One region of the Nissabacter sp. SGAir0207 genome, then DNA from elsewhere that is predicted to be linked to it. Evidence: predicted binding sites of a transcription regulator. Region 1 holds the regulator's gene; each other region holds the start of a gene.
The links. Region 1 encodes CRP, which controls carbon source genes, mostly activating them, when cyclic AMP is high. Its sites were predicted from a motif close to ATGTGANNNNNNTCACAT; they were not measured.
Positions count from the first base shown of each region.

Region 2: a site for CRP is predicted at 2,016-2,033, ahead of rhaB (rhamnulokinase). Genes of this name have one in related genera too.
Region 3: a site for CRP is predicted at 2,747-2,764, ahead of aaeR (HTH-type transcriptional activator AaeR). Genes of this name have one in related genera too.
Region 4: a site for CRP is predicted at 1,649-1,666, ahead of deoC (deoxyribose-phosphate aldolase). Genes of this name have one in related genera too.

Region 1 is NZ_CP028035.1:274,905-280,430, reverse strand. Features, by position in the region: gene C1N62_RS01195 (phosphoribulokinase) at 1-763, shown strand, start outside; gene C1N62_RS01190 (OsmC family protein) at 793-1,200, opposite strand; gene crp (cAMP-activated global transcriptional regulator CRP) at 1,530-2,162, shown strand; gene C1N62_RS01180 (YccS/YhfK family putative transporter) at 2,224-4,341, shown strand; gene C1N62_RS01175 (aspartate aminotransferase family protein) at 4,350-5,526, opposite strand, start outside.
Region 2 is NZ_CP028035.1:1,477,846-1,483,371, reverse strand. Features, by position in the region: gene rhaR (HTH-type transcriptional activator RhaR) at 19-891, opposite strand; gene rhaS (HTH-type transcriptional activator RhaS) at 942-1,760, opposite strand; gene rhaB (rhamnulokinase) at 2,142-3,614, shown strand; gene C1N62_RS06275 (L-rhamnose isomerase) at 3,611-4,870, shown strand; gene fucO (lactaldehyde reductase) at 4,950-5,526, shown strand, end outside.
Region 3 is NZ_CP028035.1:3,455,352-3,460,877, reverse strand. Features, by position in the region: gene yhdP (AsmA2 domain-containing protein YhdP) at 1-254, shown strand, start outside; gene tldD (metalloprotease TldD) at 321-1,766, shown strand; gene aaeR (HTH-type transcriptional activator AaeR) at 1,797-2,729, opposite strand; gene aaeX (p-hydroxybenzoic acid efflux pump operon protein AaeX) at 3,008-3,211, shown strand; gene aaeA (p-hydroxybenzoic acid efflux pump subunit AaeA) at 3,221-4,156, shown strand; gene aaeB (p-hydroxybenzoic acid efflux pump subunit AaeB) at 4,166-5,526, shown strand, end outside.
Region 4 is NZ_CP028035.1:3,320,977-3,326,502, reverse strand. Features, by position in the region: gene C1N62_RS14885 (patatin family protein) at 1-613, shown strand, start outside; gene C1N62_RS14880 (TatD family hydrolase) at 610-1,425, shown strand; gene deoC (deoxyribose-phosphate aldolase) at 1,914-2,693, shown strand; gene deoA (thymidine phosphorylase) at 2,754-4,076, shown strand; gene deoB (phosphopentomutase) at 4,155-5,378, shown strand; gene deoD (purine-nucleoside phosphorylase) at 5,454-5,526, shown strand, end outside.

The DNA of each region.
Region 1 (5,526 bases):
CGCCGAGGTGGAGGGCGACAGCTTCCACCGCTACACCCGGCCAGAGATGGACATGGCGATCCGCAAGGCGCGCGACCTGGGCCGGCACGTCAGCTACTTTGGCCCGGAGGCCAATGACTTCGGCCTGCTGGAGCAGACCTTCATCCAGTATGGGCGTGAGGGCAACGGGCAGGCGCGCAAGTACCTGCACACCTATGACGAGGCGGTGCCCTACAATCAGGTGCCGGGCACCTTCACCCCCTGGCACCCGCTGCCGGAGGAGACCGACGTGCTGTTCTACGAGGGGCTGCATGGCGGGGTAGTGACTGAGCACCACGACGTGGCGCGGCATGTGGATCTGCTGGTCGGCGTGGTGCCGATCGTCAATCTGGAGTGGATCCAGAAGCTGATCCGCGACACCAATGAGCGCGGCCACTCGCGCGAGGCGGTGATGGACTCGGTGGTACGGTCGATGGAGGATTACATCAACTACATCACGCCGCAGTTCTCCCGCACCCATATCAACTTCCAGCGCGTGCCGACGGTGGACACCTCCAACCCGTTTGCCGCCAAGGCGATCCCCTCGCTGGATGAGAGTCTGGTGGTGATCCATTTCCGCGGGCTGGGGGCGATCGATTTCCCCTATCTGCTAGCTATGCTGCAAGGCTCATTTATTTCCCATATCAATACATTAGTGGTGCCGGGCGGCAAAATGGGGCTGGCGATGGAGTTGATCATGGCACCGCTGGTGCAGCGGCTGCTGGAGGGGAAAATCATCAAGTAAACGGGGGCGGCGGGCCGCCCCCCTGGGCGTCACTCGACGCTGACAATCTCAAAGCTATGGGTCACTGACGCGGCCTTGCCCAGCATCAGCGACACCGAGCAGTACTTCTCTGCCGAGAGGTTGACGGCGCGCTCCACGCTCTTCTCCGTCAGCCCCTTGCCGCTCACCACAAAGTGCAGGTTGATGTGCGTAAAGGTGCGCGGCACCTCGTCGCGGCGCTCTGAGGTCAGGCGCACCTCACAGTCGCGCACATCCTGCCGCGCCTTCTGTAGGATGGAGACCACATCAATCGCGCTACAGCCGCCCACGGACATCAGCACCATCTCCATCGGGCTGGGTGCCTTGTCACCGGCATTGCCATCCATCAAGATCTGGTGACCCGACGCGGACTCCCCCAGAAACGTCAGCCCTTCCACCCACTTTACCCGTGCCTGCATAGCCTCACCCTCCGATTATTTTCTGAAAATAGCCTAACCCCTCGCAGCCAAACAGGCAATCGGGCCGATCTTCATCATGCTGAAGCGAGACAACAGAAGACACTCGGTTCAGGCTGTGATAAAACAAACCCGAAACAAAATGTTCTGTATGGAGCAAGGTCAGGTTTTCAATGGAACGACGAGGCCGCCGTTTGGCGACTTTTCAGCCTCCGCCTTGCAGCATTATCAGACAGTTAATACTCTTGAAAGAGGCGTATTTTCAAAACGCCGTACAGGGAACTCTGAGCCCTGTGATTTTGGGCAGCGATTACAACAGAGGATAAAAGCAAATGGTTCTCGGCAAACCGCAAACAGACCCTACTCTCGAATGGTTCCTGTCTCACTGCCATATTCATAAATACCCTTCCAAAAGTACGCTGATTCACCAGGGTGAAAAGGCTGAAACGCTCTACTACATCGTGAAAGGTTCGGTCGCCGTGCTGATCAAGGATGAAGAGGGCAAAGAGATGATCCTCTCCTACCTCAACCAAGGGGATTTCATCGGCGAGCTTGGCCTGTTCGAAGAGGGCCAGGAGCGCAGCGCGTGGGTACGCGCCAAAACGGCTTGTGAAGTGGCGGAGATCTCCTACAAGAAATTCCGTCAGCTGATCCAGGTCAACCCGGACATCCTGATGCGCCTCTCCTCCCAGATGGCGCGCCGCCTGCAAGTTACCTCCGAAAAGGTGGGCAACCTCGCCTTCCTGGATGTGACTGGCCGTATCGCCCAGACCCTGCTCAATCTGGCGAAACAGCCTGATGCCATGACCCACCCCGATGGTATGCAGATCAAGATTACCCGCCAGGAGATTGGCCAAATCGTGGGTTGCTCCCGCGAAACCGTCGGCCGCATCCTGAAAATGCTGGAAGATCAGAACCTGATCTCCGCCCACGGCAAAACGATTGTCGTCTACGGCACCCGTTAATCCCGGATCAACACGGCGCAGCTGCGGCCCCCCGCACTGCGCCGTTCTTCCCTGATTGAACATGTGGCGCCGCCTTATTTACCATCCTGAAGTCAACTACGCCCTGCGGCAAACGCTGGTGCTCTGCCTGCCTGCGGCCATCGCGCTGCTGTTCGGCCAGCTCCAGGTCGGCTTGCTCTTCTCACTGGTGCCCGCCTGCTGCAACATCGCCGGTCTCGACACGCCCCATCGGCGCTATGTAAAACGTCTGGCCATTGGCGGCACGCTGTTCGCCGGATGCAGCCTGATACTGCAACTGCTCTTGCTCTACGCCCACTGGCCGCTGCCGCTGATTTTGCTGGCGCTGGCGCTGCTGCTCGGCGTGACAGGCGAGCTCAGCCCGCTGCATGGCCGGCTGCTCAACGGCACGCTGGTGGCGGCCATCTTTACCCTCAGCATGGCTGGCACCACGCCGCTCTGGCAGGCGCCGGGGCTATTCCTGCTCGGCACGCTCTGGTATGGGCTGTTTACCTGGGGCTGGTTCCGGCTGTGGAAAGAGCAGCCGATGCGTGAATCGCTCAGCCTGCTCTACCGCGAACTGGGTGACTACGTTGAGGCCAAGTACAGCCTGCTGACCCAGCATCTGGATCCAGACACTGCCCTCCCCCCGCTGCTCAAACGCCAGCAGAAGGTGATGGACTTGATTGTGCAGGTCTACCAGCAACTGCATATGCTCTCCGGCGAACGCCACCCGCACTATCGGCGGCTGTTCCGCGCCTTTCAGGTAGCGCTCGATCTCCAGGAGCACATTACCGTCAGCCTGCACCAGCCAGAGGAGGTGCAGAAACTGGTGGCGCAGAGCCAGGCAGAGGCAATTATCCGCCGCAATGCGGAGGTGATCGCCAAGCGGCTGCGGATGATTGCCGATGACCTGCTCTACCACCGCCGCTCCGCCCGCTTTGAGATGGGCGGCGAACTGGCGGCGCTGGAGAAGATTGCCAACCGCTACCCTGATAATCCGGTCGGCCAGTTCTGCTACTACCACTTCAGCCGCATCGCGCGCCTGCTGCACACCCAGCGGCCGCTCTATCGCCGCAACCTGATGGAGAGCCGCAACCGCCTGCCCTTCTGGCCAGCGCTGAAGCGCTACCTCTCCTGGCGCTCGATGTCACTGCGCAACGCCGCACGTGTCGGCGTGATGCTGGCGCTCGGCAGCTCGATTGGCCTGTTCTTTGACCTGCCGAAACCCTATTGGGTGCTGCTCACCGCGCTGCTGGTGATCCAGAACGGCTACAACGCCACCCGCGTGCGCATCCAGCACCGGGCCATCGGCACGTTAGCCGGGCTGGTGCTGGCCGCCGGTGTACTGCACCTGCAACTGCCGCAGGCCGCAATGCTGGGCCTGATGGTGTTAATCATGCTGGCCGCCTATCTGGTGCTGCGCAATAACTACGGGCTGGGCATGGTGGGGCTGACCATCACGGCGGTCTATACGCTGCAACTGGTGACGCAAAATGGCGCCAACTTCCTGATCCCACGGCTGGTAGACACGCTGATTGGCTGCGCGCTGGCCTTCGGCAGCACCATCTGGCTCTGGCCGCAGTGGCAGAGTGGCAAGCTGCGCGACAATGCCTGGCAGGCGCTGGAAGCCTATCAGGAGGCGATCCGCCTGCTGCTCAGCGCCGATCCAGACCCGGCAAAGCTGGCCTATACCCGCATCATGGCCAATCAGGCGCACAACACCCTCTACACCGCCCTCAATCAGGCGATGCAGGAGCCGGGCTTCAACTCCCACTACCTGACTGACATGCGGCTCTGGGTGATGCACAGCCAGTCGATTGTTGAGCACCTGAACGCGATGACCATTCTGGCGCGCGATCACTACATGCTGACCCCGGCGCTGGCGCAGGAGTATTTGGAAACCTGTGAGATTGCGCTCCAGAGCTGCCAGCAGCGGCTGATGTATGACGGCCCGGCCGACGGCAGCCCCTCGTCAGGGCCGATGTTCCGTGCGCCGGACAGCGCGCCGGAGATGCCAGTGACCGAGATGGAGCGCCCGTTGCGCCGCATCCTCTCCCATCTCAGCGCGATGAACACCATCTCCAGCCTGGCCTGGCGACAGCGCCCGCACCACGGCATCTGGCTGGCGCGCCGCGTGAGGCGCGATCAAAAAAGCCGCCCGGAGGCGGCTTCAGAGTAGAGGGGAATTTAACCCGCCAGCGTGGCGATGGCCTTCTCCAGCCGCGCCATGCCCTCATGGATGTCATCAAACTCGATCACCAGCGACGGCGCAAAACGCAGCACATTCGGCCCGGCGTTGAGCATCATCAGCCCCTGCTCCGCCGCGGCCGTCAGTATATCGCGGGCCTTGTTCTGGTACGGCTCGCTTAGCTCTGCGCCCAGCAACAGCCCCATGCCGCGCACCTCTTTGAAGATCGCATACTTCTGGTTGATCGCCTCCAGCGCCTTCAGGAAGTGCTGGCGACGCTCCTCAATGCCCGCCAACACCTGCGGGGTGTTGATGGTATCCAATGCCGCCTCAGCCACCGCGCAGGCCAGCGGGTTGCCGCCGTAGGTGGTGCCGTGGGTGCCGACCGTCATTGCCGAGGCGATCTCCTCGGTGGTCAGCATCGCGCTGACCGGGAAACCGCCCCCCAGCGCCTTGGCGGTGGTCAGGATGTCCGGCGTCACGCCGTAGTGCATGTAGCTGAAGAGCTGGCCGCTCCGGCCCATGCCACTCTGCACCTCATCAAACACCAGCAGTGCCTGATGCTGGTCACAGAGCGCGCGCAACCCTTGCAGGAACGCAGCGTCTGCGGGTGTCACGCCGCCCTCGCCCTGAATCGGCTCCACCACGATGGCGCAAGTGTGGTCGTCAATGACCGCTTTCACCGCATCAAGATCGTTGTAAGGCACATGGACGATGTCCGCCGGTTTCGGGCCGAAGCCGTCGGAGTACTTGGGCTGGCCGCCCACCGACACGGTAAACAGCGTGCGGCCGTGGAAGGCATTGTGGAACGCGATGATTTTGCTCTTGTAAGGGCTATGGCGGTGGGAGGCGTAGTAGCGCGCCAGCTTGAAGGCGGCCTCGTTAGCCTCTGCCCCGGAGTTGGCGAAAAAGACACGCTCGGCGAAGGTGGCGTCAATCAGCTTCTGCGCCAGACGCAGCGCCGGCTCATTGGTGAAGACGTTGCTGACGTGCCAGAGCGTTTCGCCCTGCTGGTGCAGCGCCGCCACCAGCGCCGGGTGGCAGTGGCCAAGCGCGGTCACCGCGATGCCGCCAGCGAAGTCCACATACTCCTTGCCCTGCTGATCCCAGACCCGGCTGCCCTTGCCCTTCACCGGAATGAACTGTGCCGGTGCATAAACAGGCAAAATCACCTGA
Region 2 (5,526 bases), 1.2 Mb from region 1:
GGCCGCGCCCCCTTTTTTTCAGCCCTGGAAACGCTGGCGGTAGTCGCGCGGCGCGACGCCAAAGGCGCGGTTGAACACCACCGAGAAGTAGTTGCTGTCCTCAAAACCGCAGGCCGCTGCCACCTCGCCAATGGAGCCACGCCCGTGGCGCAGCAGCGCCATCGCGTTGCAGAGCCGTAACTGGCGCAGGTACTGGCTGATGCTCATGCCGGTCTGCTGCTTGAACAGCGCGCGCAAGGTGCGCGGGGTAAGCTGGTGGCGCGCGCAGAAGGCCTCCAGCTGGAACGGGGTGGCGATGCTGCCCCGCAACGCCAGCATCAACAGATCCATCTGCTGGGCATCGGCCAGCTCGGCGCTGTCTGGCCGGTGGCGGTAGCGCTGCAACAGCAGCGCCAGTTGCAGCAGCAGCGCCTCGGCCAACTGCAAGGAGATAGGGTCAGACTTCATGCTCTCCTGCGCCAGCGCGTCCACCTTGCAGCGCAGCGCATCCATCCCCAGCATACTCAGCCGCCAATAGCGCTCTGGCTGGGCCACCCCCGATCCCGGCAGCAGCGCTGGCCAGTCGGCGGGCAGCCGCAGCCGGTCACGCATAAACAGGATGTTGTCCAGCTCCAGCCCATTGACCGACTCATAGCTGTGGCGGTCACGCGCGTTGACGTAGAACAGGTCACCGCAGGTGATGCGATAGGGCACGTCATTCCAGAGATGCAGGCCGTTGCCGCGCCACACGATCACCAGCTCGTCAAACTCATGGTGGTGCAGCGGAAAGACCGGCTGCGGGTGGCGCTCCGCCACGCTGACCACCTGTTGGTCAGTAAGGAAGTAGTCTTGGTGCTGAAGTTTCAGCGGCGGCATGGTGTCGGCGTCCCCGGCATGAAGGCAAACGCCCATCCTGCCATAACGCCGCCCGCCGCACGGGGGCGGGCCGGGAAATTTGCGTGTCAGCGCACACTGTTACGCATCATCTTCGGCGAGACGGCAAACTCGCGGCGGAACTGGGTGGAGAAGTGGTTACTGTCGCCAAAGCCGCACTCATGGGCGATCTGGGTGATGCTCTGGTCAGTCTGGAACAGCCGGCGGCGCGCCTCCAGCAGCCGTAGGCGGTTCAGGTAGCGTTGCGGCGTCATGCTGGTGTGCTGCTTCACCTGCCGGTGCAGGGTGCGCAGCGCCAGCGAGTAGCGATCCGCCAGCTCGCCCCAATCCACCTCCTCGGTGAAGTTGCCATCCAGCCAGCGCAGCAGCGCCTGTACATTGGCATCACGCCCGCCGGTCGCGCCCTGCTGGCAACAACTGCGGTGCAACAACAGCAGCAGTTGCAGGAACTGCCCCTCGCTGGCCGCCACGCCAGCGTCACTGGGGTCGGCGGCCAGTTGCGCCAGCGTCTGGATGTGGCGGCGCGCCTCCTGCAACGCCCCCTGGCCGATGTGCCAGTGCACCTGCTCGCTCTCCTGCGGCAGGAAGCGGTCAATGCCGGTCAGGAAGCGGAAGGCGTGCGGCGACCGGTAGAGCACGTTGGTCAGGTGCAGCCCCTCCACGTTCTCGAACAGGTGGTGGTCGCGGTCACGCACAAAGCAGACGGTGCCGCTGCACAGGGTGTAGGGGCGGTCATTGAAGATGTGCACCCCCGCCCCGCTCTCCACCAGCACAATCTCGTAGAAGTCATGGTGGTGCTCCGGGAAGGGCAGCTGCGGCGCGCGGGGTTCCACCGTCACGGTCATTGCCCTGGACGCAAAAAATTCATCACCTGCCAGTAACGTCATTTTGGTGCCTCCGGTCAGTCGTCCCCCCGCCAGCGGCGGGCATGGAACATCAACGAATCAAAATAATGCAAGTAAACCCATCGCTCATCTGAATAGGTCGCAGTGTAAAGCGCCGCCCGCCCCCGCTGCCTTGAAATGGCGGCAGGCGGTGGCGTGAATGCGGTCATTTTTTCAAGATTTGGCCGCTTTGGCTGCGAACTGTGTGGCAGATCACATCCCATTAACAACTGAGGTAAAAGGGTTGATGGCCGGGAAATGTGATCTGTTTCACGACGATCTTTGCCATTTTGCCAACCGCTTTTGGCGGGTGGCACTCACCGGAAGGTGGCGCGGCGCGCCACTCCCTACACTCGCTGCATAGTCTGTTAAGGGATAACCACGATGACCGTACGCAATATCGCCACAGTGGATTTAGGCGCCTCCAGCGGGCGGGTGATGCTCGCCAGCTTCCACACCGGCAGCCGCCGCATTACCCTCAAAGAGATGCACCGCTTCACCAACCAGCTGGTGGAGCACGACGGGCATCACATCTGGGATGTGGACAACCTGGAGCAGCAGATGCGCCACGGCCTGCAACTGATTGACGCCGCGGGCATCGAGCTGGACAGCATCGGCATCGACACCTGGGGCGTTGACTTCGTGCTGATCGACGCCGACGGCGAGCGCGTCGGCCTGCCGGTCTCCTACCGCGACCACCGCACCGACGGCATCATGGCCGAGGCGGTGCGCGAGCTGGGCGCGGAGTGGCTCTATGGCCGCACCGGCATCCAGCTACTGCCGTTCAACACCCTGTTCCAGTTGAAAGCGCTCAGCCGCCAGCGGCCGGAGTGGGTGGAAAAAACCGCCCACCTGCTGCTGATGCCGGACTACTTCCACTACCGCCTGACCGGCGAGCTGAATTGGGAGTACACCAACGCCAGCACCACCCAACTGCTGGAGGTGCACAGCGGCGACTGGGATCGCACGCTGCTGGACTACGCCGGTGCCCCTGAACGCTGGTTTGGCACGCCAAGCCAGCCGGGGCGCGCCCTCGGCCACTGGGCGGCCCCCTCGGGCCGCCGGGTGCCAGTGGTCTCAGTGGCGACCCATGACACCGCCAGCGCGGTGGTGGCCGCGCCGCTGGCTGGTGACGACTGCGCCTACCTCAGTTCCGGCACCTGGTCGCTGATTGGCATCGACAGCGACCGCCCCTACACCCACGCCGCCGCCCGCCGCGCCAACATGACCAACGAGGGTGGCATCGAGGGGCGCTACCGGGTGCTGAAAAACATCATGGGCATGTGGCTGTTGCAGTGCGTCTGCCGCGAGCTGGCGGTAAGCGACATCCCGGCGCTGGTGGCGGCGGCGGCGCAACAGCCAGCCTTCACCTCGCTGGTGAACCCCAACGACGCGCGCTTCATCAACCCGGTCTCGATGGTCGAGGAGATCCGCCGTGCCTGCCGTGAGCAGCAGCACCCGGAACCGCAGGAGGCGGCGGCGCTGGCGCGCTGCATCTTTGACAGTCTGGCGCTCACCTACCGCCAGGTGGCGCGCGAGCTGGGCGAGCTGCGCGGCGCGCCGTTGCAGCAGCTGCACATTGTCGGCGGCGGTAGCCAGAACGATTTCCTGAACCAGCTGTGCGCCGACGCCTGTGGCCTGACCGTCACCGCCGGGCCGGTGGAGGCCTCGACGCTTGGCAACATCGGCTGCCAGCTGATGGCGCTGGGCGATGTCAAAGACGCCGCCGACTACCGCCGCCTGCTGGCCGACAACTTCCCGCTGCGCCGCTACACGCCGCAGACCCACCCTGATTTTGATACCCACTGTCGCCGTTTTGAGGCGCTCAGCCACGCTCATGAGGAGTATTCAGTATGACCGCATCCATCGACCAGGCCTGGGAACTGGCAAAACAGCGCTTTGCCGCCCTGAACATTGACGCCGAGGCGGCGCTGGCTGCCCTCGACCACGTGCCGGTCTCCATGCACTGCTGGCAGGGCGATGACGTCGCCGGCTTTGAGAACCCCACCGGCGGCCTGACTGGCGGCATTCAGGCGACCGGCAACTACCCCGGTAAGGCGCGCAACGCCCAGGAATTGCGCGCGGATCTTGAGCAGGCGTTCGCGCTGATCCCAGGGCCTAAGCGCCTCAACCTGCACGCCATCTACCTGGAGTCTGACGCACCGGTGGCACGCAACGAGATTGAGCCGCAGCACTTCGCCAATTGGGTGGCGTGGGCGCGTGACAACCAGCTGGGGCTGGACTTCAACCCCTCCTGCTTCTCCCACCCGCTGAGCGCCGACGGCTTTACCCTCTCCAGCGCCAACCCGGAGGTGCGCCAATTCTGGATTGAGCACTGTCAGGCCAGCCGCCGCGTCTCCGCCTACTTTGGCCGCGAGCTGGGCACGCCGTCGGTGATGAACATCTGGGTGCCGGATGGCATGAAAGACCTGACCGTCGATCGTCTGGCCTTCCGCCAGCGCCTGCTCAGCGCGCTGGATGAGGTGATCAGCGAGAAGCTGGACAGCCGCCACCACATCGATGCGGTGGAGAGCAAGCTGTTTGGCATCGGTGCCGAGAGCTTCACCGTCGGCTCCAACGAGTTCTTCCTCGGCTACGCCGCCAGCCGCCAGACCGCGCTCTGTCTGGATGCTGGCCACTTCCACCCGACCGAGGTGATCTCCGACAAGATCTCCAGCGCGATGCTGTTCGTGCCGCGCCTGCTGCTGCACGTCAGCCGCCCGGTGCGCTGGGACAGCGACCACGTGGTGCTGCTGGATGACGAGACACAGGCAATCGCCAATGAGATCGTGCGCCACGATCTGTTTGACCGCGTGCACATCGGCCTCGACTTCTTTGACGCCTCCATCAACCGCATCGCCGCGTGGGTCATCGGCACCCGCAACATGAAGAAAGCGCTGCTGCGCGCGCTGCTGGAGCCGACCGAGCAACTGAAACAGCTGGAGCAGGCGGGCGACTACACCGGTCGGCTGGCGCTGCTCGAGGAGCAGAAATCGCTGCCGTGGCAGGCGGTGTGGGATGTCTACTGCCAGCGCCATAACGTGCCGGTCGGCAGCCAGTGGCTGGAGACGGTGCGCGGCTACGAACGCGGCGTGCTGGCCCAGCGCGCCTGATGGAACGGGGGCTGGCTGGCCCGGCCCCCAGATCTCACGGCAAAAACAGTCTTATCTTTCTCTTTAAGAGGGTTTTGCCATGAGTTTTATGCTTGCGTTACCAAAAATCAGCCTGCACGGCGAAGGGGCGATTGCCGATCTGGTCAGCCTGCTGGCGCAGCGCGCGCCGGGCAAGGCGCTGGTGGTCACCGATGGCCAGCTGGTGGATCTTAGCCTGCTGGATGGCCTGTTTGCCGGGCTGGAAGCTGCCAGCCTGCCCTACGCGCTGTTCCGCGACGTTACCCCCAACCCCACCTCCGAGCTGGTGGATGCTGGCTACGCCAGTTTCCTCGACCACCAGTGCGACTATCTGATCGCCTTCGGCGGCGGCAGCCCGATTGATACCGCCAAGGCGATCAAGATCCTCACCGCCAACCCCGGCCCGGCCACCGCCTACGCGGGCGTCGGCAAGGTGGCGCAGCCCGGCGTGTTTCTGGTGGCGATCAACACCACCGCTGGCACCGCCGCCGAACTGACCAGCAACGCGGTGATCACCGACAGCCAGCGGCACGTTAAGGAGGTGATCATCAGCACCCACCTGATCCCGGACATCGCGGTGGATGACCCGGCGGTGATGCGCGCCATCCCGGCACCGGTCACCGCCGCCACCGGCATGG
Region 3 (5,526 bases), 750 kb from region 1:
GGCAGGTGGATCTGGTGCGGCGGCAGATTGAGATGGAGGCGGTCATCGCGCCGGAGATCTCTGCCACCGTCGGCGTCGCGACTGCCTTTGTGGTCAACCCGGTGATTGGGGCCGCGGTATTTGCCGCCAGCAAGGTGCTGGCGCCGCTGTGGAACAAAATCTCCCTGATTCGTTACCACATCAGTGGTAACGTGGATCAACCCAAAATTAATGAAGTGTTGCGCCAGCCGAAAGCGGTCAAGGCTGATGAGTAGCCGGGCGCAACCGTCCAGATGCCGGCGCGCCGCGCCGGATCTCCCTAAAACAAGAGTGAAGAGACTATGAGCCTGGCCTATGCTAGTGAGCAGTTACTTACTGCGAACAACCTTACTCACCAAGACCTCTCGGCGGTATTGGGCCAACTGGCTGAGCGCCGCCTGGACTATGCCGATCTCTATTTCCAGTCCAGCTACCATGAAGCCTGGGTGATTGAAGACAGCATCATCAAAGATGGCTCCTACAACATTGATCAGGGCGTCGGCGTGCGCGCCGTCAGCGGCGAGAAGACCGGCTTTGCCTATGCCGACCAGCTGACGCTGAACGCGCTGAACCTCAGCGCGCAGGCAGCGCGCAACATCGTGCGGGAGCAGGGCAACGGCACGGTGCATACGCTGGGCGAAGTGCGCCACAAGGCGCTCTACCCGCTGTTTGACCCGCTGCAAAGCCTGCCGCGTGAAGAGAAAATTGCCCTGCTGCACCGCGTAGACAAGGCAGCGCGCGCCGCTGACCGCCGCGTGCAGGAGGTGAGCGCCAGCCTGACCGGCGTCTATGAGACGGTGCTGGTCGCCGCCACCGACGGCACGCTGGCGGCGGATGTGCGCCCGCTGGTGCGCCTCTCCGTCAGCGTGCTGGTGGAGGAGGATGGCAAGCGCGAGCGCGGTTCCAGCGGCGGCGGCGGCCGTTTCGGCTATGACTTCTTCCTGGAGAGCGTGGATGGCGAAGTGCGCGCCGACGCTTGGGCGCGCGAGGCAGTGCGCATGGCGCTGGTGAACCTCTCCGCCGTGGCGGCACCGGCTGGCGCGATGCCGGTGGTGCTGGGCGCGGGCTGGCCGGGCGTGCTGCTGCACGAAGCGGTAGGCCACGGTCTGGAGGGCGACTTCAACCGCCGTGGCACCTCGGTCTTCAGCGGACAGGTGGGCGAGCTGGTGGCCTCCGAGCTGTGCACCGTGGTGGATGACGGCACCCTGCCGGGCCTGCGCGGCTCACTGGCGGTGGATGATGAGGGCGTGCCCGGCCAGTATAACGTGCTGATTGAGAATGGCGTGCTGAAGGGCTACATGCAGGACAAACTGAACGCCCGCCTGATGGGTGTCGCGCCGACCGGCAACGGCCGCCGTGAGTCCTATGCCCACCTGCCGATGCCGCGTATGACCAACACCTACATGCTGGCTGGCCGCTCCACGCCGGAAGAGATCATCAGCAGCGTCGAGTTCGGCCTCTATGCGCCAAACTTTGGCGGCGGGCAGGTGGATATCACCTCCGGCAAGTTCGTCTTCTCGACCTCCGAGGCCTACCTGATTGAGAAGGGGCGCATCACCAAGCCGGTGAAGGGCGCGACCCTGATCGGCTCGGGCATTGAGGCGATGCAGCAGATCTCGATGGTCGGCAATGACCTGGCGCTGGATCGCGGCGTGGGCGTCTGTGGCAAAGAGGGGCAGAGCCTGCCGGTCGGCGTTGGCCAGCCGACCCTGAAGCTGGATGCCCTCACCGTGGGCGGCACCGCCTGATCCCCTGGCCCTGCCCATCCGGGCAGGGCCTCACTCCTCGCTTGGCCGCTGCTCGCGGTACTGCTGGAACAGCGTACCGACGTGGTTGAAGTACTCTGTCAGATAGTTAATGCACACCTGCACCTTCAGCGGCAGCTTGTCCTTTTCGGTATAGAGGGCGTAGACCGGCCGCGGATCGGAGTGGTAGCGGGCAAACAGAATCTCCACCTCCCCGGCGTTAATCTCATCGATGATCCACATCAGCGGCACGTAGGCGATGCCAGCACCGGCCTTCAGCCAGCGGATCATGGTCTGCGAATCATTGGTGACGAAACGCCCCTGCGGGCTAAGGCGGGTGGTGATGCCCTCTGGCGCGATCAGCTCGAACTCGCTGTCTGGGCGCACGCTGTACTCCAGCCAAGAGAAGTTGACGATGTCCGCTGGCTTCTCCGGCGAGCCGTGCTGGCTGAGGTAGCTGCGGGCGGCGCACACCACCATCGGCATCGAGCCGAGGCGGCGCGAGAAGAGGCTGGAGTCCTGCAACGCGCCGACGCGGATCACCACGTCCAGCCCATCGGCGATCAGGTCTGGCGCGGGGATGCCGGTCACCAGATTGACCGTCAGGCCGGGGTACTCGCGCATCATGTCGGCGGTCATGTTCGCCAGCACATTTTGCGCCATGGTGGAGGAGCTGCCGATGCGCAGCGTGCCGGTCGGGGTGTTATTGAAGGCGTAGAGCTGCTCATGCACCTCCAACACGTCCTGCAACATGCGTCGGCAACCTTGGTAGTAGATCTTGCCCGCCTCGGTCAGGCCGATGCTGCGGGTGCTGCGGTTCAGCAGCTTCACCTGTAGCTCATTCTCCAGTTTGGAGACGGTCTGGCTGATGGAGGAGACGCTCATTTCCAGCTGCCGCGCCGCGGCCGTGAAGGAGCCGCACTCCACCACTTTGGCGAACACGGACATCCGTTTCAGTCTTTCCATTATTCACTCTGGCTTAAAAGTGATTTAGATCACATAAGGTAGATAAGGCTTTAATAAGCAGGCTAACATAGTGGCACAGGTGAAGTGCCTCTCGTCAGGCGAATCTTTAGTCAATCAGTTCTTCCTGCGACACCTCCGCGTTGCTCCAGTTTACTTTTCATTCTCGGTTTCCGACCTTTTTTCGGTGGCGGGAGCCGGATATTGCCTAAAATATCTGAAGCGCGTGCGCAGTTATGGTGAGGCATTAGCCCGGTAGAGTAAACAATAAGGAATAAATGATGAGTTTGCTTCCGGTAATGGTAATTTTCGGATTATCGTTCCCCCCGGTATTCTTCGAGATCATCGTCGCGCTGGCCCTCTTCTTCCTCCTGCGACGACTGCTGCAACCCACCGGGATCTATGATTTTGTTTGGCATCCAGCGCTGTTCAACACCGCGCTGTACTGCTGCTTGTTCTATCTGATCTCTTGTCTTTTTGTCTGAGGCCGTTCCGTGAAAACCCTATCCATAAAAATAATCCGTGTTGCGATCACTCTGCTCCTGGTCATCCTGGCGGCCATCGCGATTTTCCGCGCCTGGGTGTTCTACACCGAATCCCCCTGGACCCGTGACGCCAAGTTCACCGCCGATGTGGTCGGGCTGGCGCCGGACGTCAGCGGGCTGATCACCGCCGTGCCAGTGGTGGATAACCAGCTGGTGAAAGCGGGCCAGATCCTCTTCACCATCGATAAGCCGCGCTACCAGCAGGCGCTCGATGAGGCCGAGGCGGACGTGGCCTACTATCAGGCGCTGGCCGCCGAGAAAAAACGCGAGGCGGGCCGCCGCGTGCGCCTAGGCGTGCAGGCGATGTCGCAGGAGGAGATCGATCAGGCGAACAACTCGCTGCAAACCACCCTGCACCAGCTGGCAAAAGCCGAGGCGACGCGCGACTCGGCGCGGCTGGATCTGGCCCGTACCGATGTGCGCGCCCCGGCTGACGGCTGGGTGACCAACCTGCGCGTGCATGGCGGCGAATTCATCACCCGCGGCTCCACCGCCGTGGCGCTGGTGAAGAAGAACACCTTCTACATCCTCGCCTATATGGAAGAGACCAAACTGCCGCAGGTGAGGGTGGGCGACCGCGCGGAGATCACCCCGCTCGGCAGCAACCGCATCATGCACGGCACCGTGGACAGCGTTGCCGCGGGCGTGACCAACAGCAGCAGCACCGTGGACAGCAAGGGGCTGGCGACCATCGACAGCAATCTGGAGTGGGTGCGGCTGGCACAGCGCGTGCCGGTGAAGATCCGTCTGGATGACATCGACCAGAGCCACCCTTACCCGGCTGGCACCACCGCCACCGTGGTGCTGACCGGCCCGAACGATCGCAACCTGCAACAGGCTTCGCCCTTCGTGCAGTTCCTGCACCGCCTGCGTGAGTTCGGCTAAGGGGAGGCGATGAGAAGCCTTAACATTGAATTCCCGTTCCCGCGTATGCGGTTCGCGTTCAAACTGACCTTCGCCATTCTGTTTGCCCTGATTCTGGGGTTCCACCTTGAGCTGGTCACGCCGCGCTGGTCAGCGATGACCGCCGCCATCGTGGTCGCCGGGCCAGCCTTCGTCGCCGGTGGCGAGCCGTTCTCCGGGGCCATCCGCCACCGGGGTTGGCTGCGTATCATCGGCACCTTCATCGGCTGTCTGGCGGCGCTGGTGATCATCACCACCACCGTGCGCGCGCCGGTGGTGATGCTGCTGCTCTGCTGCATCTGGGCGGGCTTCTGCACCTGGTGGTCATCGCTGGTGCGGGTGGAGAACTCCTACGCCCTTGGGCTGGCGGGCTACACCGCGCTGATTATCGTCGTCACCTCCGCCAACACGCCGCTGCAAACGCCGCAGTTTGCCGTGGAGCGCTGTAGCGAGATTGTGCTGGGCATCGTCAGTGCGGTGATCGCCGATCTGCTCTTCTCGCCGCGCTCGATCAAAAATGACATCGACCGGCTGGTGGAGAAGCTGCTGGTAGACCAGTACCGCCTGATGCAGCTCTGCCTGCGCTCCACCGAGCGCGAGACGGTGGACAAGGCGTGGGGCGATCTGGTGAAAAGCACCAACGCGCTGAACGGGATGCGTGGGCACCTGATGATGGAGTCCTCCCGCTGGACGCGCGCCAACCGGCGGCTGCGGGCGATGCATACCCTGTCGCTGACCATGATCACCCAAGCCTGCGAAAGTTACTTCATCCTGATGAACCACCCGGAGGAGATCTCCGAGTCGATGCGCCAGCTGTTCGATGAGCCAGCGGAGAGCATGGTGGAGGTGCACAAACGCATGAAGATGCTGCGCCACCTGCTGACCAACGACGCCACCGCGCCGGTGACCGTGACCAGTTGGGTCGGCGCGGCCTCGCGCTATTTGATGCTGGCGAAAGGGGTACGCACCAACAGCAGCATCAGTAGCATCGAGGAGAACGTGCTGCATGATGAGGTGGTGGTGGTCAAACCCTCCTCCGCCGAGCGTTACCATGCGCTGATCAACGGCCTGCGCACCTTCTCCGCCACCGCCTTCGGCTGCCTGCTCTGGCTGTGGACGGGCTGGACTTCCGGCAGCGGCTTTATGGTGATCATCGCCGTGGTGACGGCGCTGGCGATGCGCACACCCAACCCGCGCATGATGGCGATGGACTTCGTGCTGGGGATGATGGTGGCGATCCCGGTCGGCTCGCTCTACTTCATGTTGCTCCTGCCCGCCACCCAGCAGAGCGTGGTGCTGCTCTGCCTCTGCCTTGGCGTGCTGACCTTTATCTGCGGCATCGAGGTGCAGAA
Region 4 (5,526 bases), 880 kb from region 1:
GGAGGGGGTGAGCTACCAGGATGGCGGCATCAGCGCGGCCATCCCGGTGGAGGAGGCGTGGCGGCGCGGCGCGGATACCATCATCGTCATCCGCACGGTGCCGTCGCAGATGTTCTACACGCCGCAGTGGATGAAACGGATGGAGCAGTGGCTGAGCGAAAGCAGCCTGCAACAGCTGATCCACATGATGCAGCACCATGAGCAGAGCTATCGCCGCATCCAGCAATTCATCGAACAGCCGCCGGACAACCTGCGCATCTTTGAGATCTTCCCGCCGAAACCGCTGGCCAGCCGGGCGCTCGGCAGCCGCCTGCCAGCGCTGAACCGCGACTATCACCTCGGACGGCGCTGCGCGCGCTACTTCCTCGCCACCGTCGCCCACTGGCTGTTGCCGCAGGACGATCAGGTGCCAGACATCCTGCCGCTCACCAAGGTGCCGGACGCCGTGCTCGCGGGCACGCCACCGCTGCCCGCGGGCGAACCGGCCAATACGCCGCTGGTCACCGATACGCCACTGGTGGCCGCCGTGAGCGATGCGGTCAGCGGACTGCTGGCCGATGCGCCGCCAGTGGCGCAAAATGAGGAACCCGATGATCAGGAGCAGGCCGGATGACCCTTCCACGTTACTTTATTGATACCCATTGCCACTTTGATTTCCCGCCCTTTGTGCATGACGCGCAACAGAGCATCGCGCAGGCGGCGGCGCACGGCGTGCGGCAGATCATTGTGCCAGCCATCAGCGCCGATCGCTTTGCCCTCGTCAGTGAGCTGGCCGCCAGCCATCCGGCGCTCTTTGCCGCCCTCGGGCTGCACCCGCTGTTCATCGACCGGCATGATGACGCGGCGCTGGCGGCACTGGCCGATCGCCTGCGGCAGCCCGACCCCAAGTGCGTGGCGGTGGGGGAGATTGGGTTAGATCTTTATATGGAGAACCCGCGCTTTGAGCGGCAGAAGGCGCTGCTGGCGGCGCAGTTCCATCTGGCGAAGCAGGCGAACCTGCCGGTGATCCTGCACTCGCGCCGCACCCATGACCCGCTGGCGGCGATGCTGCGCCAGCACAAGTTGCCAGCCACTGGCGTGGTGCATGGCTTTGCCGGCAGCCAGTCACAGGCGGAAGCCTTCATCAAGCTGGGCTACGCGATTGGCGTCGGCGGCACCATCACCTATGAGCGGGCGCAGAAGACCCGGCGCACCTTCGCCGCGTTGCCGCTCTCCTCGCTGCTGCTGGAGACCGACGCCCCCGACATGCCGCTGGCCGGTTACCAAGGCCAACCCAACCGGCCGGAGCGCGCGGCGCTGACCTTTGAGGTGCTCTGCCAGCTACGCAGTGAACCGGCCGAAGAGATTGCCGCCGCCCTGAACGCCAATACCCGCCGCATCTTTAACCTGCCACTGCTGGCTGACCAGTCTGAAAAAGCAATGTAATAAAAATAACATTTTTGCTGCCCGGCCACGGCGTTTGTATACCGGTTGACAAAACTTTTCACCGCTGGCGCGGAAATCCCATTCTCTTCCCGTTGTGACTATTATAACATCCTGCCTTGCGAATCCCTGCCGGCGCGGCCTGCGGGCCGGGACGGCACACCGGGCCAGGTAGCCTGGTGTACACTCATAATTGCGGTCATTTTCTGAGCTTGAAACGATTAACATGTGATGTCTGTCACATGTAATCTAAACGCGTTACAATTGGCTTTCAGATTTTGTGAAACAGAACACATAAGCGTCCCCTTATGCGTGTTTCAATAGCCAACGCTGGCCGGCGCCGGCTAGTGCGGTGAGAAGGATCTCAACGGTGGTATGCGCCTGCGTGCCCGCCTGCTCTTCACGGAACCAAGTCCGCTCGCCAACCTGTAGAGTGCGTTGCCCTCAGACCTGATCGTGGTTGTCAGCAACGATAACTGTTGGAGAGTCATATGACCGATTTAACCGCCGCAGCGCAGCGTGCGCTGAGCCTCATGGATTTAACCACCCTGAACGAAGACGACACCGATGAGAAGGTGATTGCGCTCTGCCGTCAGGCGAAAAGCCCGGCTGGCAACACCGCGGCCATCTGCATCTACCCACGCTTTATCCCGGTGGCCCGCAAGGCGCTGCGTGAGCAGGGCACCCCTGAGATCCGCATCGCTACCGTGACCAACTTCCCGCATGGCAATGATGACGTGGAGATCGCGCTGGCGGAGACCCGCGCGGCCATCGCCTATGGCGCGGATGAGGTGGACGTGGTCTTCCCCTACCGGGCGCTGATCGCCGGTAACGAGCAGGTGGGCTTTGAGCTGGTGAAAGCCTGCAAAGAGGCCTGTGCGTCAGCTAACGTGCTGCTGAAAGTGATCATCGAAACCGGTGAGCTGAAGCAGGCGGCGCTGATCCGCAAGGCGTCCGAGATCGCCATCAAGGCGGGCGCAGACTTCATCAAGACCTCCACCGGCAAGGTGCCGGTCAACGCCACGCCAGAGAGCGCCGAGCTGATGATCCAGGTGATTCACGATCTGGGCGTCGGTGAGCAGGTCGGCTTCAAACCGGCCGGTGGCGTGCGCACCGCGGAAGACGCGGCGCACTATCTGGCGATTGCCGGGCGCATCATGGGCGACCAGTGGGCCGACGCGCGCCACTTCCGCTTCGGTGCCTCCAGCCTGCTGGCCAGCTTGCTGACCACGTTGGGCCACGCCAGCGGCAACGCGAACGGCGGCTACTGATGGGCCTGCCGCGCCGGTTTTCCGGCGCGGCCTTCACTCATGTGACGCAAGGGGGACACCTTGTTTCTGGCACAAGAAATTATTCGAAAAAAACGTGACGGCCAGCCGCTGACGGAAGAGGAAATCCGCTTCTTCATCAATGGCATTCGCGACAACCAGGTTTCAGAGGGTCAGATCGCCGCGCTGGCGATGACCATCTATTTCCATGACATGACCATGCCGGAGCGCGTGGCGCTGACGATGGCGATGCGCGACTCGGGCGCGGTGCTGAACTGGCAGAGTCTGGGGCTGAATGGCCCGGTGGTGGACAAGCACTCCACCGGCGGCGTCGGCGACGTGACGTCGCTAATGCTGGGGCCGATGGTGGCGGCGTGCGGCGGCTACGTGCCGATGATCTCCGGGCGCGGCCTTGGCCACACCGGCGGCACGCTGGACAAGCTGGAGGCAATTCCCGGCTTCGACATCTTCCCGGATGATGCCCGCTTCCGTACCATCATCCAGCAGGTGGGGGTGGCGATCATCGGCCAGACCAGTTCGCTGGCACCGGCGGACAAGCGTTTCTACGCCACGCGTGACATCACCGCCACCGTGGACTCCATCCCGCTGATCACTGCCTCGATTCTGGCGAAAAAGCTGGCCGAGGGGCTGGACGCGCTGGTGATGGACGTGAAGGTAGGCTCCGGCGCATTCATGCCGACCTACGAACAGTCCGAGTCGCTGGCGCAGGCGATTGTCGGCGTCGCCAATGGCGCGGGCTGCAACACCACGGCGCTGCTGACGGACATGAACCAGGTGCTGGCTTCCAGCGCTGGCAACGCGGTCGAAGTGCGCGAAGCCGTGCGCTTCCTGACCGGCGAATACCGCAACCCACGCCTGTTTGAGGTCACGATGGCCCTCTGCGTGGAGATGCTGCTGTCGGGCGGCTTGGCGAAGGATGACGCCGAGGCCCGCACCAAACTGCAAACCGTGCTGGACAACGGCGCGGCGGCAGAGATCTTTGGCCGGATGGTGGCCGCCCAACGCGGCCCCACCGATTTTATTGAGCACTACGATCGTTATCTGCCAGCGGCGACGCTGAGCAAACCGGTCTATGCGACGGAGAAGGGCTATATCCGCGCCGTGGACACCCGCGCGCTGGGCATGGCCGTGGTGACCCTCGGCGGTGGCCGCCGGCGGGCGTCGGACAGCATCGACTACAGCGTCGGCCTGACCTCGGTGGCCCGGCTGGGCGAGCGGGTGGACACCCAACAGCCGCTGGCAATGATCCACGCCAACAGCGAGGAGTCATGGTGGCAGGCGGCGGAGGCAGTACGCGCCGCCATCACGCTCGGCGAGCAACCGCCGGAGGCGACGCCGGTCATCTACCAACGCATCCGGGCATAACGGTCACCCTTTCGCGTAGCCCTGTGGCCCGGCTGGCAGCCCGCCGCACAAACGCGTGAACACACGCAGGAGAACAGAATGAAACGTACGTTTATCATGGTGTTGGACTCTTTCGGTATCGGCCATAGCGCAGACGCTGAACGGTTTGGCGACAAAGGTGCTGACACGCTGGGACACATTGCCGAAGCCTGCGCGCGCGGCGAGGCTGACGTGGGCCGCAAGGGGCCGCTGCACATGCCGAACATGAGCCGACTGGGGCTGGGCAAGGCGGCGGAAGCTTCCACCGGCACCTTCCCGCCGGGGCTGGACGCCAACGCTGACATCATCGGCGCCTACGCCTTCGCCAGCGAACTCTCCTCCGGCAAGGACACCCCGTCCGGCCACTGGGAGATTGCTGGCGTGCCGGTGCTGTTTGACTGGGGCTACTTCACCGACACCGAAAACAGCTTCCCGCAAGAGTTGTTAGACAAGCTGGTGGATCGCGCCAACCTGCCGGGCTACCTCGGCAACTGCCACTCCTCCGGCACGGTGATCCTTGACCAGCTGGGCGAAGAGCACATGAAAACCGGCAAGCCGATCTTCTACACCTCGGCGGACTCGGTGTTCCAGATTGCCTGCCACGAAGAGACCTTCGGGCTGGAGCGGCTCTATGAGCTGTGCGAAATCGCGCGCGAGGAGCTGACCGAGGGCGGCTACAACATTGGCCGCGTGATTGCCCGCCCGTTCGTCGGCAACAAGGCTGGCGAGTTTGAGCGCACCGGCAACCGCCACGATCTGGCAGTGGAGCCGCCGGCACCGACCATCCTGAAAAAGATGGTGGACGAGAAGCAGGGCGAGGTGGTCTCCATCGGCAAGATCGCGGACATCTACGCGCAGGTCGGCATCACCAAAAAAGTGAAGGCCACCGGGCTGGACGCGCTGTTTGACGCCACTGTCAAAGAGATGGCGGCGGCGGGTGACAACACCATCGTCTTTACCAACTTTGTGGACTTCGACTCCGCCTACGGCCACCGCCGTGACGTGCCCGGCTATGCCGCGGCGCTGGAGCTGTTCGACCGCCGCCTGCCGGAGCTGATGGCGCTGGTTGGCCCGGATGACATGCTGATCCTGACCGCCGACCACGGCTGCGACCCGACCTGGACCGGCACCGATCACACCCGTGAGCACATCCCGGTGTTGATCTACGGCCCGAAAATCAAGCCGGGCTTCCTCGGCAAGCGCGACACCTTCGCTGACATCGGCCAGACCGTTGCCAGCTACTTCGGCATGTCGCCGATGGAATACGGCAAGTCCATGCTGTAACCTGATCTGCGCGCCGCCTCCGGGCGGCGCGGTTTTTATGATTAACGTCAGAATTTGTGAAATAAGGAACTGAATATGGCTACGCCGCATATCAATGCTGAAATGGGTGATTTTGCAGACGTGGTACTGATGCCGGGCGATCCGCTGC